DNA from 2 places in the Streptomyces sp. NPDC048297 genome. Region 2 is predicted to be linked to the other one. Evidence: riboswitches for the same ligand, from Rfam matches in the RefSeq annotation. Region 2 holds a riboswitch; the other holds the start of a gene.

Region 1 (7,773 bases), on a different contig from region 2:
GACGAGAAATCTGGACGTGACCGGTCCGGAATGTGGCGAGAAGTCGCCCGAAGGCAGGGCAAGTCGGGCCCCGCAAAAACCACAAATGCCGCATATAACCCGAGCCTTTTGGCTATTTCTTATCGGGTGCGCGGCATCTTTTCAGGGCCCCCACCCCGTCCGGGCGGGAACGCGTTCCCCAACTGTACCGCGCTCAATCACACAGAATGACCCCCTCCGCTTCTCTCACGGAGGGGGCCATTCGATGAACAGTCCGTAGCTGTCGTCGCCTTGGGGAATTCTCAGCCGCCGGCGACGGCCGGAATGATCGAGACGCCGGCCCCGTCCGGGACGGCCGTCTCCAGGCCCTGCTCGAAGCGGACGTCGTCGTCGTTCACGTACACGTTGACGAAGCGGCGCAGCTTGCCCTGGTCGTCCAGGACGCGGGCGGCGATCCCGGTGTGGTTCTTCTCCAGGTCCGCGATGACCTCGGAGAGGGTCCCGCCCTCGGCGGGGACCTCGGCCTGACCGCCGGTGTAGGTGCGCAGGATCGTGGGAATGCGAACGGTCACGCTCATGATGCGAGGCCAGCCTCTCGGAAGGAGTCCAGGGTCGGGCGGATGGTCGCGGTCAGGCCGGTGCCGGCCACCGCGTCCAGGGTCTTGAGGCCGTCACCGGTGTTCAGGACGACCGTGGTGAGCGTCGGGTCCAGGACGCCGTTCTCGATCAGCTTCTTCGTGACGCCGACCGTCACACCGCCCGCCGTCTCGGCGAACACGCCCTCGGTGCGGGCCAGCAGCTTGATGGCGTCGACGACCTGCTCGTCCGTCACGTCCTCCACGGCACCGCCGGTGCGGCGCGCGATGTCGAGGACGTACGGCCCGTCGGCCGGGTTGCCGATGGCCAGCGACTTGGCGATGGTGTCCGGCTTCTGCGGGCGGACCACGTCGTGCCCGGCCTTGAACGCGGTCGACACCGGCGAGCAGCCCTCGGCCTGGGCGCCGAAGATCTTGTACGGCCGGTCCTCGACCAGACCGAGCTTGATCAGCTCCTGAAGACCCTTGTCGATCTTCGTGAGCTGGGAGCCGGAGGCGATCGGGATCACGAGCTGGTCCGGCAGCCGCCAGCCGAGCTGCTCGCAGATCTCGTACGCCAGGGTCTTGGAACCCTCGGCGTAGTACGGCCGCAGGTTGACGTTGACGAAGCCCCAGCCCTCGCCGGCCGAGTCGCCGATCAGCTCGGAGCAGAAACGGTTCACGTCGTCGTAGTTGCCCTCGATGCCGACGAGTTCACCGCCGTAGACCGCGGCCATGACGATCTTGCCCTGCTCCAGGTCGTGCGGGATGAACACGCAGGAACGGAAGCCGGCGCGGGCGGCGGCGGCGCCGACGGCGCCGGCCAGGTTGCCGGTGGAGGAGCAGGAGAGCGTGGTGAAGCCGAAGGCGCGCGCGGCCTCCAGGGCCTGGGCGACGACACGGTCCTTGAAGGAGTGCGTCGGGTTGCCGGAGTCGTCCTTCACGTACAGGCCGCCGGTGACGCCCAGCTCGCGCGCCAGGTTGTCGGCCTTGACGAGCCTGGTCCAGCCGGGGTTGATGTTCGGCTTGTCGGCCACGTCGGCCGGGACCGGAAGCAGCGGGGCGTAACGCCAGATGTTCGCGGGGCCGGCCTCGATCCGCTTGCGCAGTTCCTCGGGCTCGTAGGCCGAGAAGTCGTACGCGATCTCCAGCGGGCCGAAACACTCCTCGCAGGCGAAGACCGGTCCGAGGGGTACCCGGTGACCGCACTCGCGACAGCTCAACGCCGCGGCGGGGCCGAGGTCGACGGTGGGATTTCCGGTGCTTGCAACTGTCTGCACAGCCATGGAGGCGAGGCCCTTTCTCCTCATCTTCCTCACGACGCACTTCGCCGCGAGACGGATTTGGCACCTTCCCTAGCCGGGAGCCTCGCGTGAACGAGTGACCGACTGGAGGGTTGCCGGGGCTTCATCGGGCCGTATCCCTCTGCCCCTCTGGATGAGCGGTATTCGGTTGTGAACGCGGGCGACCCCCGACAGGCGGTGGTCATCGGCGTTGTTCAAGACTGTAACCGAAGGCCAGGACAGTTGAGAGAGTCGTCCGAACCGCGAGATGGATCATCCACCGGGTGATCACGACAGTGAGGAGCCGCAGACCGTGCTGGAAGAAGTCGAGCGCTGGCTGGCCACCCGCTCCTGGTCCATGGCCGACCGACCGCTGCACCGGGTGCTGGCCGCGAAGCAGCGCACCGGCCAGTCCGTCTCCGTCGTCCTGCCCGCGCTCAACGAGGAGGAGACCGTCGGCGACATCGTCGCGGCGATCCGCCGCGACCTCATGGGACGGGCCGGGCAGATCCCGCTGGTCGACGAGATCGTCGTCGTCGACTCCGGATCCACCGACCGCACCTCCGAGGCGGCGGCCACCGCCGGCGCGCGGGTCGTCCACCGCGACAGCATCCTGCCGCGCATCCCGGCCGTGCCCGGCAAGGGCGAGGTGCTGTGGCGCTCCCTGCTGGTCACCAGCGGCGACATCGTCTGCTTCGTCGACGCCGACCTGCGGGAGTTCTCCAGCGACTTCGTCCTCGGCATCGTCGGACCGCTGCTCACCGACCCGGACGTCCACCTGGTCAAGGCGATGTACGACCGCCCGCTCACGGTGTCCGACGACGGGCTCCCCCCCGCCGCCGGCGCCGCCGGGCAGGGCGGCCGGGTCACCGAACTGATGGCCCGCCCGCTGCTGAACATGCACTGGCCGCAGCTGGCCGGCTTCGTGCAGCCGCTGGGCGGCGAGTACGCGGCCCGCCGCTCCCTGCTGGAGCAGCTGCCGTTCCCGGTCGGGTACGGGGTGGAGCTGGGCATGCTGGTCGACGCGCTGCACCTGGTGGGCCTGGACGCGCTGGCCCAGGTCGACGTGGGCGTGCGCAGGCACCGGCACCAGGACGGGCAGGCGCTGGGCCGGATGGCCGCCGCCATCTACCGCACGGCACAGCTCCGGCTCGCCCGCGGGCACCTCGTGCGGCCCTCCCTCACCCAGTTCGAACGGGGCGAGGACGGGTTCGAGCCGCGCACCTACTCGGTGGACACCGAGGAACGGCCGCCGATGGCGGAGATCGCGGAGTACGCGGCGCGCAGGGTGGCGTGAGGGGCGCGCGCGGAAGCGGTCGGCGGCTGGGCCCGGCTTGGCGCGGCTGTGCGCGGCTGTGCCCGGCTGTATTCGGCCGTGTCTGGCTGTGATCGGCTGTATCCGGCTGTATCCGGCTGTATACAGCCCCCTTCCGGGGCAGACCGTGCGTTTGAGCGTTTCCGGGCCGGGCTAGGTTCAGTCTTATGGCTTCCACCCACGGTGCTGAGGTGCTGGTCGCGTCCAACCGCGGCCCGGTTTCGTACGAGGTCCGCGAGGACGGTTCGCTGCACGCCAAGCGGGGCGGCGGGGGGCTGGTCTCGGGGCTGTCGGCGATCGGGCCGGAGGCCGGCGCGGTGTGGGTGTGCGCGGCGCTCGGCGCGGGCGACCGCGAGGCCGTACGGCGCGCGGGCGGCGGGCCGCTGCCGGACGAGGACACCGGCGGGCAGCGGGTGCGGATGCTCGGCATCGACCCGGAGGTGTTCGCGGGCGCCTACAACGGCATCGCCAACTCGGTGCTCTGGTTCGTCCACCACATGCTCTACCAGACCCCGCTGGAGCCGGTCTTCGACGCGGAGTTCCGGCGGCAGTGGGAGGCCTACCGGGCCTACAACCACGCCTTCGCCGAGGCGCTGGCCGAGGAGGCGGCCGAGGGCGCGGCGGTCCTGATCCAGGACTACCACCTGGCGCTCGCCCCCCGGATGCTCCGCCAGCTCCGCCCGGACCTGCGCATCGGCCACTTCTCGCACACCCCCTGGGCGCCCCTGGACTACTTCCGCCTCCTGCCCGACGACATCGCGGCCGAGCTGCTCACCGGCATCCTCGGCGCGGACCGGGCGGCGTTCCTGACCCGGCGGTGGGCGGACGCGTTCACCGACTGCTGCCACGCGATCCTGGGCCCCGGTATCCCGTCCGGGACCCGGATCGGGGTGCACGGGCTCGGGGCGGACGCGGACTTCCTGCGCGAGCGGGCGCGGCGGCCGGACGTGTCCGAGCGGATGGCGACGCTGCGGGAGGAGATCGGCGAGGGGCGCCGGACGATCGTCCGGGTGGACCGGACGGAGCTGTCGAAGAACATCGTGCGCGGACTGCTGGCGTACCGGCGGCTGCTGACCGACCACCCCGAGTGGCGCGAGCGGGTGGTGCATCTGGCCTTCGCGTATCCGTCCCGGCAGGACCTCGCCGTGTACCGGGACTACACGGCCGAGGTGCGGCGGGTCGCACAGGAGATCAACGGGGAGTTCGGCACGCCCGGCTGGACGCCGGTGGTGCTCCATGTGAAGGACGACTTCGCGCGGTCGCTGGCCGCGTACCGGCTCGCGGACGTCGCGCTGGTCAACCCGATCCGGGACGGCATGAACCTGGTCGCCAAGGAGGTGCCGGTCGTGACGGACGGGGGGTGCGCGCTGGTGCTGTCGCGGGAGGCGGGGGCGTACGAGGAGCTGGGCGAGGACGCGGTCGTCGTGAACCCGTACGACATCGGGGGGACGGCGCGGGCGCTGCACGAGGCGCTCGGCATGCCGGCGGACGAGCGGGCGGAACGGTCGAAGAGGCTGGCGGCGGCGGGGACGGCGTTGCCGCCGGCGCGGTGGTTCCTGGACCAGCTGGACGCGTTGGGCTGATCGCTGGTTGTTGGTGGCTGGTTGCCTGCGGCTGGCCGCGCGGCTGGCGGCCGGCGGCTGGTGGCTGGCGGCTGGCGGCCGGCGGCCGGCGGCCGGCGGCTGGTGGCTGGCGGCTGGCGGCCGGCGGCCGGCGGCTGGCGGCCGGCGGCTGGTGGCTGGTGGCTGGCCGCGCGGCCGGCGGCTGGTGGCTGGCGGCCGGTGGCTGGCGGCCGGCGGCTGGTGGCTGGTTCAGCCCAGCCGCGCGGCCAGGTTCCGCAGGAGGGTGACGACGCCCCCCGGGCCGTCGACCACCAGGTCGGCGCGTTCCGCCAGTTCGGTGACCTCGGTGCTGCCGCTGCACACCAGCAGACCGGGGACGCCGTCGGAGCGGAGTTTGTCGATGGCGGCGTAGGCGGGGAGGTCGCCGAGGTCGTCACCGGCGTAGAGGACGGACTCGGCGCCGATGGCCCGGATGTGGTCGAGGAGGGCGACGCCCTTGTCCATGCCGGGCGGGCGCAGTTCGAGGACCATCCGGCCGGGCTCGACGATCAGGCCGTGCCGGGTGGCGAGGTCGGTGAGGGGGCCGCGCAGGGCGTCGAAGGCGGCCTGGGGGTCCTCCGCGCGACGGGTGTGCACGGCGACGGCCCGCCCCTTCTCCTCGACCCACGTACCGTGCCAGGCACCGACGCTGTCCAGGACGCCCGGCAGCTCGGCGCGGGCGGCGGCGACGCCGGGGTGCGGGGGCGGGGCGGTGACCGTGCCGGTCACGGCGTCCCAGCGTTCGGCGCCGTAGTGGCCGAGGACGGTCAGGTGGTCCAGGCCGGGGACGCCCGCGAAGCCGCCGTAGCGGACCGCGACACCGGCGGGCCTGCCGGTGACCACGGCGACGGAGGCGACTTTCGGGGCGAGGGCGGCGAGGGCGGGTACGGCGCCGGGGTGGGCGCGGGCCTGCTCGGGGTCGGCGACGATGGGGGCGAGTGTGCCGTCGAAGTCGAGAGCGACGACCGCCGCGGTGGGCCTTGCGAGCAGCGCATCGAGTCCGTCCCGGCCGGCCTGCGTCACCGGGATCGGCAGAAGGTCCTCCATACCCCGACCCTATCCAGCCCGACCACCACTCACTCCTGACCTCCACCCCCGGCTCCGATTCGCCCCACCCCCACCCGACTCGGCCGGCCGAAACCCGCAACAACCCACACCCCGGCCCCCGGCCCGCCCCCTCAGCGTTCCCCCGGCACCCGGCACCCGGTACCGGGCACCCGGCCCTCGGCCCGTCCCGTCTACCCGCCCCGTCGGCCCGGCCCCTCGACCCGCCCCCTCAGCGTTCCCCGGCACCCCGTACCGGGCACCCGGCCCGCCCCGTCGGCCCGGCCCTCAGCGTTCCCGCAGCACTCAGCCCCTCGCCCCGCCCCCTCTGCGTCCCCCCAGCACCCGGCCCTCGGCCCGTCCCCTCAGCCCGCCCCGCCGACTCAGCCCCGAGCCCGACCCTCAGCCTTCCCGCCACACTCAGCCCCTCGACGCAGCCCCTCAACCCGCCCCGTCGGCTCGGCCCCTCGCCCCGCCCCCTCTGCGTCCCCCAGCACCCGGCCCTCGGCCCGTCCCGTCTACCCGCCCTGTCGACTCGGCCCCCAGCCTTCCCGCCGCACTCAGCCCCGCGACTCAGCCCCTCAACCCGCCCCGTCGGCTCGGCCCCTCGCCCCGCCCCCTCTGCGTCCCCCAGCACCCGGTCCTCGGCCCGTCCCGTCTACCCGCCCTGTCGACTCGGCCCCCAGCCTTCCCGCCGCACTCAGCCCCGCGACTCAGCCCCTCAACCCGCCCCGCGGCGCTCAGCGCCTCACCCGCCCCGCCTGCCCGCCCCCTCGACCCGCCCCCTCAGCGTTCCCGCAGCACTCGGCCCCTCGACCCGCCCCTCAGGGTCCCCCCAGCACCCGACCCTAGGCCCGGCCCGTCTACCCACCCCTTCGACTCAGCCCCCAGCCCGCCCTCTCCGCGTTGCCCGCTGCTCGTCCGATTCTCGTTCAGCGGTCTTGTCGGCGGGATTCGCGGAGGCGGCGGAGGCGGTTGATGGTGATCGGGTCGTGGGCGAGGGCGTGGGGGTCGTCGAGGAGGGCGTTGAGGAGTTGGTAGTAGCGGACCGGGGGGAGGCGCAGTTCCTCGCGGATCGCGCGTTCCTTGGCGCCGGGGCCGGAGAAGCTCCGGCGTTCCAGCGCGAGGATGGCCTTCTCGCGGGTGCCCAGTTCCATGGGGGTCACGGTAGCGCCGGGCACCGACAGCGGGTCAGTTCGCGGCGGCGGTGTCCGCGTCCGTGGCCTTCGTCTGCAGGCGGCCGAGGACGCCGGCGGGGTCGGCGCCGGGGGCGACGGCCTGGCCGATGTCCTTCTTCACGGCCGCGCTGACCGCCGCCCACGACGTCTTGCCGACGGGGTACTGCTCGGAGGTCGGCAGCTGGTCGAGGAAGGGGTGCAGGGCCTGGTCGGGGGCCGCGTCCGAGGCGCTCATGGCGGTGGAGGCGGAGCCGGTGACGGGCAGCAGGCCGTATGCGCGGGAGAAGGCGAGGACGTTCTTCTTCGCGTACACGAAGTCGAGGAAGTCGCCTATCTGCTCGGCGTGCCCGTTCTGCTTGAAGCCCGTCATCCAGTCGGTGACGCCCATCGCGGCCCCGGCCCCGCCGGTGCGTCCGGGCATCGGCACCATGCCGAACTTCACGCCCTTCCTGGCCGCCTGCTGGATCAGCGTGGGGTGCCCGTTGAGCATGCCGACCTTGCCGTCGGCGAAGGCCGCGAAGGCGTCCGCGCGGTTGAGGCTGCCCGGGGCGACGGGACCGGTCAGCCCCTTGCCGACCAGCTCGTCCTTGAGCCAGGTGAAGGTCCTGGTGTTCTCGGCGGAGTCGAGGGTGTAGGTGCCGATGTCGTCGGTGTAGGCACCGCCGCCGCTGAGCATCCACTGCATGGTCTCGGCCTGCGCCTCCTCGTGGCCGAGCGGCAGCGCGAACGGGTACTCCACGCCCTCCGCCTTGAGCGCGGCGGCGTCGGAGGCCAGCTCGGCCCAGGTGGTGGGCGGGG
Region 2 (7,773 bases):
CGGACCGGCGCACTGGAAGGAGATGGCGCACGCGCTCAACGTGCCCTTCTCCGCGACGAACACCACGATCCTGGTGCTCTCCTCGCTCACCTGTCAGCTCGGCGTGTTCGCGGCCGAGCGCGGTGACGTGAAGAAGCTCCGTGGCTGGTTCATCCTGACCTTCATCATGGGTGCCATCTTCATCGGCGGTCAGATCTACGAGTACACCGAGCTGGTGAAGAAGGACGGCATCTCGCTGTCCTCGGACCCGTACGGCTCGGTGTTCTACCTGACCACCGGCTTCCACGGCCTGCACGTGACGGGCGGTCTCATCGCCTTCCTGCTGGTCCTCGGCCGCACCTACGCGGCGAAGAGGTTCACGCACGAGCAGGCGACCGCCGCCATCGTCGTGTCCTACTACTGGCACTTCGTCGATGTCGTCTGGATCGGCCTTTTCGCCACGATCTACCTGATCAAGTAGCCGGGACCGTTCCCGCACATCCAGAAGCACCGACGCAGAAGATCCTGACACCGGGGTAATCCGTGAAAAAGCTCTCCGCACGACGACGCCATCCGCTGGCGGCGGTCGTCGTCCTACTCCTCGCGCTGGCGGCAACTGGGGGGCTGTACGCCGCGTTCGCACCCGCGGGCAAGGCACAGGCCGATGAAACCTCCCAGTCCCTGACCATCAAGGAGGGCAAGAAGCTCTACGAGGTCGGCTGCGCCAGCTGCCACGGCACCGGTGGCCAGGGCTCCTCCGACGGCCCGAGCCTGGTGGGTGTGGGCGCCGCCGCGGTCGACTTCCAGGTCGGCACCGGCCGTATGCCGGCCTCCACCTCGCAGATGGCTCAGCTCCCGAGCAAGAAGACCATCTACACGCAGGACCAGATCGACCAGCTCGCCGCGTACGTGGCCTCGCTGGGCGCCGGTCCGACCGTGCCCACCAGCGAGCAGTACGGTCCTGACGGCGCGGACATCGCCAAGGGCGGCGAGCTGTTCCGCACCAACTGCGCGCAGTGCCACAACTTCACCGGTAAGGGCGGTGCCCTCACCCGGGGCAAGTACGCACCGAACCTCGAGGGCGTAGCGCCGAAGCACATCTACGAGGCCATGCAGACGGGCCCGCAGAACATGCCGTCCTTCCCCGACACCACGCTGTCGGAGAAGAACAAGAAGGACATCATCGCGTACCTCGACGCGGTCAACGGCAGCAAGACGGAGAACCCGGGCGGTCTGGAGCTGGGCGGCCTCGGGCCGGTCAGCGAGGGTCTGTTCGCCTGGATCTTCGGCCTCGGCGCGCTGGTCGCGGTCGCCGTCTGGGTCGCCGCTCGGACCGCAAAGGCCAAGAAGTCATGAGTAGCCAAGACATTCCAGAAGAGAACCTGCCCGCAGAGCAGGGCCACGCGCACGGCGTGGTGAGCGTCGCGGACGAGGAGAACCCGTTCGCCGACCCGGGGCTGGCGCCCCATGAGCACCGCATCCAGGACATCGACGAGCGGGCCGCCAAGCGGTCCGAGCGTGTGGTCGCCCTGCTGTTCACGGTGTCGATGCTGGCCACCGTCGGCTTCATCGCCTCGTACGTGACGATCCCGCGTGACAAGTCGGTCTTCGTCTTCCCGATCGGTCACCTCAGCGCGCTGAACTTCGCGCTGGGCCTGACCCTCGGTACGGCGCTGTTCTGCATCGGCGCGGGCGCGGTCCACTGGGCCCGCACCCTGATGTCCGACGCGGAGGTCGCCGACGAGCGCCACCCCATCGAGGCGTCCCCCGAGGTCCGCGCGAAGGTCTTCGACGACTTCCGCCAGGGCGCCAAGGAGTCCGCGCTCGGCCGTCGCAAGCTGATCCGCAACACGATGTTCGGTGCGCTGGCCCTGGTGCCGCTCTCCGGCGTCATGCTGCTGCGCGACCTCGGCCCGCTGCCCCACAAGACGCTTCGCCACACCCTGTGGGCCAAGGGCAAGCTCCTCGTCAACATGAACACCAACGAGCCGCTGCGTCCCGAGGACGTCGCCGTCGGTTCGCTGACCTTCGCCAAGCCCGAGGGCCTGGAGGAGACCGACGAGGACTTCCAGAACGAGATCGCCAAGGCCGCCCTGATGATCATCCGGCTCCAGCCGAACAACATCAGGGACAAGCAAGAGCTCGCTTGGTCGCACGAGGGCATCGTCGCGTACTCGAAGATCTGCACCCACGTGGGCTGCCCGATCTCCCTGTACGAGCAGCAGACGCACCACGTGCTGTGCCCGTGCCACCAATCCACCTTCGACCTCTCCGACGGCGGCCGAGTGATCTTCGGTCCCGCCGGTCACGCCCTGCCGCAGCTGCGCATCGGCGTGAACGAAGAGGGTTACCTCCAGGCTCTCGGTGACTTCGCGGAGCCCGTCGGTCCTGCATTCTGGGAGCGCGGATGAGTACTGCATCGAACGCATCGAATTCGTCCGCCGGCGCGGCGGGCACCTCGCGCGGTAAGGCTCCGGCCGGCGAGCGCATCGCCGACTGGGCGGACGGCCGGCTGGGGATCTACTCCCTGGCCAAGTCCAACATGCGCAAGATCTTCCCGGACCACTGGTCGTTCATGCTCGGTGAGGTCTGCCTCTACAGCTTCCTCATCATCATCCTGACCGGTGTCTACCTGACGCTGTTCTTCCACCCGTCGATGAACGAGGTGGAGTACCACGGCAGCTACGTCCCGCTCCAGGGACAGCTGATGTCCGAGGCGTTCAGCTCGACCCTGCACATCTCCTTCGAGGTGCGCGGTGGCCTGCTCATCCGGCAGATCCACCACTGGGCCGCGCTGATCTTCCTCGCCGGCATGTTCGTGCACATGATGCGCGTGTTCTTCACGGGCGCGTTCCGCAAGCCGCGTGAGATCAACTGGCTGTTCGGCTTCCTGCTGTTCGTCCTCGGCATGTTCACCGGTTTCACCGGTTACTCGCTCCCGGACGACCTGCTCTCCGGCACCGGTGTGCGCTTCACCGAGGGCGCGATCCTGTCCATGCCGATCGTCGGCACGTACATCTCGTACTTCCTCTTCGGCGGCGAGTTCCCCGGCCACGACTTCGTGGCCCGGTTCTACTCGATCCACATCCTGCTGCTGCCGGGCATCATGCTCGGTCTGGTCGTCGGCCACCTGATCCTGGTCTTCTACCACAAGCACACGCAGTTCGCGGGCCCCGGCAAGAAGGAGACGAACGTCGTCGGCATGCCGCTGCTGCCGGTGTACATGGCGAAGGCCGGTGGCTTCTTCTTCCTGGTCTTCGGCGTCATCGCGGCCATCGCGGCGGTCGCTCAGATCAACCCGATCTGGGCCATCGGCCCGTACCGGCCGGACCAGGTGTCCACCGGCGCCCAGCCCGACTGGTACATGGGCTTCGCCGAGGGTCTGGTCCGCTACATGCCGGGCTGGGAGATCAACTTCTGGGGCCACACGCTCGTCCTCGGTGTGTTCATCCCGCTGGTCCTCTTCGGCGTGGTCCTCGCGGCGATCGCGGTGTACCCGTTCATCGAGTCCTGGGTCACCGGTGACAAGAGCGAGCACCACATCCTGGACCGCCCGCGCAACGCCCCGACGCGTACCGCGTTCGGTGTCGCCTGGGTGACCGTGTACATGGTCGGTCTGGTCGGTGGTGGCAACGACCTGTGGGCCACCCACTTCCACCTGTCGATCAACGACGTGACCTGGTTCGTCCGGATCAGCTTCTTCGCAGGTCCGGTCCTCGCGTTCATCATCACCAAGCGGATCTGCCTCGGCCTGCAGCGCCGGGACAAGGAGAAGGTGCTGCACGGTCGCGAGACCGGCATCATCAAGCGCCTGCCGCACGGTGAGTTCATCGAGGTCCACGAGCCGCTCAGCCAGGAGCAGCTGCACACGCTCACGGCGCACCACCAGTACGAGCCGGCGCAGATCGGCCCGGCGGTGGACGAGAACGGCGTCGAGCGCAAGGTGAAGGGCAAGGAGAAGCTGCGCGCCAAGCTCTCCAACGCCTACTTCGGCGAGGACAACCAGATCCAGAAGCCGACCGTCGACGAGTACAAGGAGATCACGAGCGGCCACGGCCACCACTGATCCCCGCGTCGCCACGCCACGGCAGAAGGACCCCGTCCGGTTCCGGACGGGGTCCTTCTCCGTGCTCAGCCTGACTCTGTCGGGGATCTTGAGGATCCCCGGCGGGGCAGCATGATCAACGGGCATGCTCGGCTCTGTTCAAGGACCGATGCAGTTGTCGAGGTGCCCGTTGTCGCTCCGTGCCCGTTCTGGTGAGCAAGTCCCTTCTCTGACCGCGCGACCGCCTTCCAGAACTACCTGGACCAGCACGGAATCACCCGGCCGAGGTCTTGGCGGTCCGCCAGAGACTGAGCAGACCACCAAGATCCCCGACAGAGTCAAGCTCACGGGTGGATAGGGTGGTGTACGACGATCCACACCTGTGCACTCGACTGGAGCGGCTGATGAGCGCTGTGACCCCCGCTGGAGGCGACACCGCGGCGGGCCGTTCCTGGCCCGCCCTGCTGAACGGGCTGCTGGACGGCCGCGACCTGTCCGCCGACGAGACCGCGTGGGCGATGGACCGGATCATGCGCGGCGAGGCGACCGACGCCCAGATCGCCGGGTTCATGGTGGCGCTGCGGTCCAAGGGCGAGACGGTCGAGGAGATCATCGGGCTCGTCAGGACCATGTACGAGCACGCCAACGTGATCGAGGTGCCCGGCCCCGCGGTCGACATCGTCGGCACGGGCGGCGACGGCGCCAAGACGGTGAACATCTCCACGATGTCCTCGATCGTCGTGGCCGGCACCGGCGCGAAGGTCGTCAAGCACGGCAACCGCGCCGCGTCCTCCGCCTCCGGCTCCTCCGACGTCCTGGAGAAGCTCGGGGTCGACCTGAACCTGAGCCCGCAGCGCGTCGCCGAGGTCGCCGAAGAAGCCGGCATCACCATGTGCTTCGCGGTGAAGTTCCACCCCGCGCTGCGTCATGTCGCGGCCGCACGCGGCCAGTTGGGCATCCGGACGACCTTCAACGTCCTCGGTCCGCTGACCAACCCGGCCAAGGTGCGCGCCCAGGCGGTCGGCGTCGCCGACCCGCGCATGGCGCCCATCGTGGCCGGCGTCCTCGCCGAGCGCGGCAACTCCTCGCTGGTCTTCCGGGGCGACGACGGCCTGGACGAGCTGACGACCACGTCCACCTCCCGGGTCTGGGTGGTCCGGGACGGCAAGGTCACGGAGGAGGTCTTCGACCCGCGTGAGGTCGGCATCGGCCTCGTCCCCGTCGACGCCCTGCGCGGCGCCGACGCCGCCTACAACGCTCAGGTGGCACGGCGCCTGCTGGACGGCGAGCAGGGCCCGGTCCGCGACGCCGTCCTGCTCAACTCCGCGGCGGCCCTCGTCGCCCTGCACCCCACGGACGCCTCCCTGCCCGAGCAGCTCGGCGAGGGGATGGCCAAGGCCGCCGAGTCCATCGACTCCGGCGCGGCGAAGCGGACGCTGGAGCGCTGGATCGAGGCCACCCACCGCTGACTCCGGCCCCATGTGACGCACGGCGCAGTCCGGATGGCGGACTGCGCTGTGCGCGCCGAAGGCCGTGTGGCAGGATACGGATCAGGTCATGAGTGACAGTCATGAGGCCCCGGCCGACTGTCCGGCAACCCTCCGTCCGTGGCGGGGTGCCCCGGGTGAAGACCAGGTCGTAGGCAGCGAGGTCTACGGCAAGCGCGGACCCCTCACGCACTGTGAGAAGTGCGGGGCCAGGGGTCCTGGTCGTTCGAGGGAGCCTTCCGTGAGCAAGCGAATGCGATAGGGCCGCTGAGCCCCGCCTCCGCACCCCCTTTTTCTCTTTTCACCTTTCTGTGCCACTGCGCACCGCGCTTGAGCATGCCCGCTCGCGCGGTGACTCCGGCCTGCCTCACGGGAGTTCGCCATGTCTGTCTTCACCGCTGCCGCCGACCAGTCCGTTTGTACCCCGCTGCCCGTTCTGGGCCGGGATGTCACCGTGCCGCTCGTCACCGGCGGCGAGGTCACGTACGCCGCGCTCGACTACGCCGCCAGCGCCCCCGCCCTCCAGCGCGTCTGGGACGACGTCGCCGCGTACGCCCCCTACTACGGCAGCGTCCACCGCGGCGCCGGCTACCTGTCCCAGCTCTCCACCGACCTGTTCGAGAACGCCCGCCGCACGGTCGCCGAGTTCCTCGACTGCCGCGCCGCCGACCAGGTGGTCTTCACCCGCTCGACCACCGACTCCCTGAACCTCCTGGCCCGCGCGCTCCCCGCCGGCTGCCAGGTCTTCGTCTTCGAGACCGAGCACCACGCCTCGCTGCTGCCCTGGCAGGACGCCCAGGTCACCTACCTCGACGCGCCGAGCACCCCGCTCCGGGCCGTCGAGACCCTGGAGCGTGCCCTCGTCGGCCGCACCGTGTCCGCCGAAGGGGGCGACGGCCCGGCCCTGGTCTGCGTCACCGGCGCCTCCAACGTCACCGGCGAGCTGTGGCCGGTGCGCGAACTGGCCGCCGCCGCGCACGCGCACGGCGCCCGGATCGTCCTGGACGCCGCCCAACTGGCCCCGCACCACCCGGTGTCGGTCACGGACCTGGACGTCGACTGGGTCGCCTTCTCCGGCCACAAGCTGTACGCGCCCTTCGGCTCCGGTGTGCTGGCCGGCCGCGCCGACTGGCTCCGGGCCGCGCAGCCGTACCTCGCGGGCGGCGGCGCGAGCCGCGCCGTATCCCGTCGCCAGGACGGCGGGGTGGACGTGGAGTGGCACGAGAGCGCGGCCCGCCACGAGGCCGGCTCCCCGAACGTCATCGGTGCCTACTCCATCGCCTCCGCCTGCAAGGCGCTCACCGAGGCCGGTTTCGACTCGCTCGTCGCCCGCGAGGAGCACCTCATCCGCACGGTCCGCGAGGGCCTCGCCGAGGTCCCCGAGGTGAAGGTCCTCTCCCTCTTCGGCGACGACGCCCCGCGCGTCGGCGTGATCTCCTTCGTCGTGGAGGGCTGGAACAGCTCCCACTTCGCCGCCGCCCTCTCCGCCGAGTACGGCATCGGCGTCCGCGACGGCCTGTTCTGCGCCCACCCGCTGGTGCGCACCCTCCTCGGCACCGACCCCCAGACCCAGGGCGAATGCGGCGCCCCCGAGGCCACGCCGGGCGAGAAGTCCCTGAACGCCATCCGCGTCAGCTTCGGCGCGGGAACCCCGGACGAGCACGTCGAGCGCTTCGTGAACGCGGTGCGGGAACTGGTCACCGAGGGTGCGAAGTGGCAGTACCGCACGGAGGAGGGCCGCTGCGTCCCGGCGGTGTGACCTGCTGATCCAGCCGACGTGCGGGTCATGTACCAAGGGGCGCGGGTGAGCCCGTGCCCCTCGGAAGCCGAGGTGGCCCCTCAGCCGTCCAGCCCGATGGAGAAAGCGGCCTCCAGGTCGTGCTGCGAGTACGTCCGGAACGCCACGTGCGTGTCCGTCGCCTCCACACCCTTGATCTTGCTGATCCGCCCGGGGATGACGTCCGCCAGGTCCTCGTGCTGCCGCACCCGCACCATCGCGATCAGGTCGTACGTACCGGTGACGGAGAAGACCTCGCTCACGGACTCCAGCGAAGCGATCTGCTCCGCGATCTCGGGGATCCGGTCCACGCTGGTCTTGATCAGGACGATCGCGGTGATCACGGCTGGTTCTCTCCCTTGGGTGCCGGAGCCTGGGCGGCCCTCACTCTAGCCCGCCCGTCTCCCCCCACCACCCTTCTGAGGACGCCCTTCGGGCCCTTCCCCCTGCCGTAGCGCACCCACGCGTAACCGAAGCCGAGGCCG

The links. Region 2 has a riboswitch for S-adenosylmethionine ahead of ACGFYV_RS22460 (aminotransferase class V-fold PLP-dependent enzyme). Riboswitches for the same ligand answer to the same signal wherever they lie in the genome.
Region 1: it holds a riboswitch for S-adenosylmethionine, as region 2 does, so the genes downstream of both, thrC (threonine synthase) here and ACGFYV_RS22460 (aminotransferase class V-fold PLP-dependent enzyme) in region 2, are expected to answer to the same signal.

The regions. Positions count from the first base shown of each region.
Region 1 is NZ_JBICZA010000028.1:74,215-81,987, forward strand. It holds gene ACGFYV_RS27235 (MoaD/ThiS family protein) at 282-557, opposite strand; gene thrC (threonine synthase) at 554-1,840, opposite strand; SAM riboswitch class I at 1,858-1,998, opposite strand; gene ACGFYV_RS27245 (glucosyl-3-phosphoglycerate synthase) at 2,151-3,134, shown strand; gene ACGFYV_RS27250 (trehalose-6-phosphate synthase) at 3,320-4,735, shown strand; gene otsB (trehalose-phosphatase) at 4,964-5,800, opposite strand; gene ACGFYV_RS27260 (DUF3263 domain-containing protein) at 6,730-6,954, opposite strand; gene ACGFYV_RS27265 (extracellular solute-binding protein) at 6,989-7,773, opposite strand, start outside.
Region 2 is NZ_JBICZA010000020.1:42,465-50,237, reverse strand. It holds gene ACGFYV_RS22485 (heme-copper oxidase subunit III) at 1-460, shown strand, start outside; gene ACGFYV_RS22480 (c-type cytochrome) at 523-1,335, shown strand; gene ACGFYV_RS22475 (Rieske 2Fe-2S domain-containing protein) at 1,332-2,390, shown strand; gene ACGFYV_RS22470 (cytochrome bc complex cytochrome b subunit) at 2,387-4,045, shown strand; gene trpD (anthranilate phosphoribosyltransferase) at 4,429-5,493, shown strand; SAM riboswitch class IV at 5,578-5,694, shown strand; gene ACGFYV_RS22460 (aminotransferase class V-fold PLP-dependent enzyme) at 5,894-7,270, shown strand; gene ACGFYV_RS22455 (Lrp/AsnC family transcriptional regulator) at 7,351-7,632, opposite strand; gene ACGFYV_RS22450 (rhomboid family intramembrane serine protease) at 7,629-7,773, opposite strand, start outside.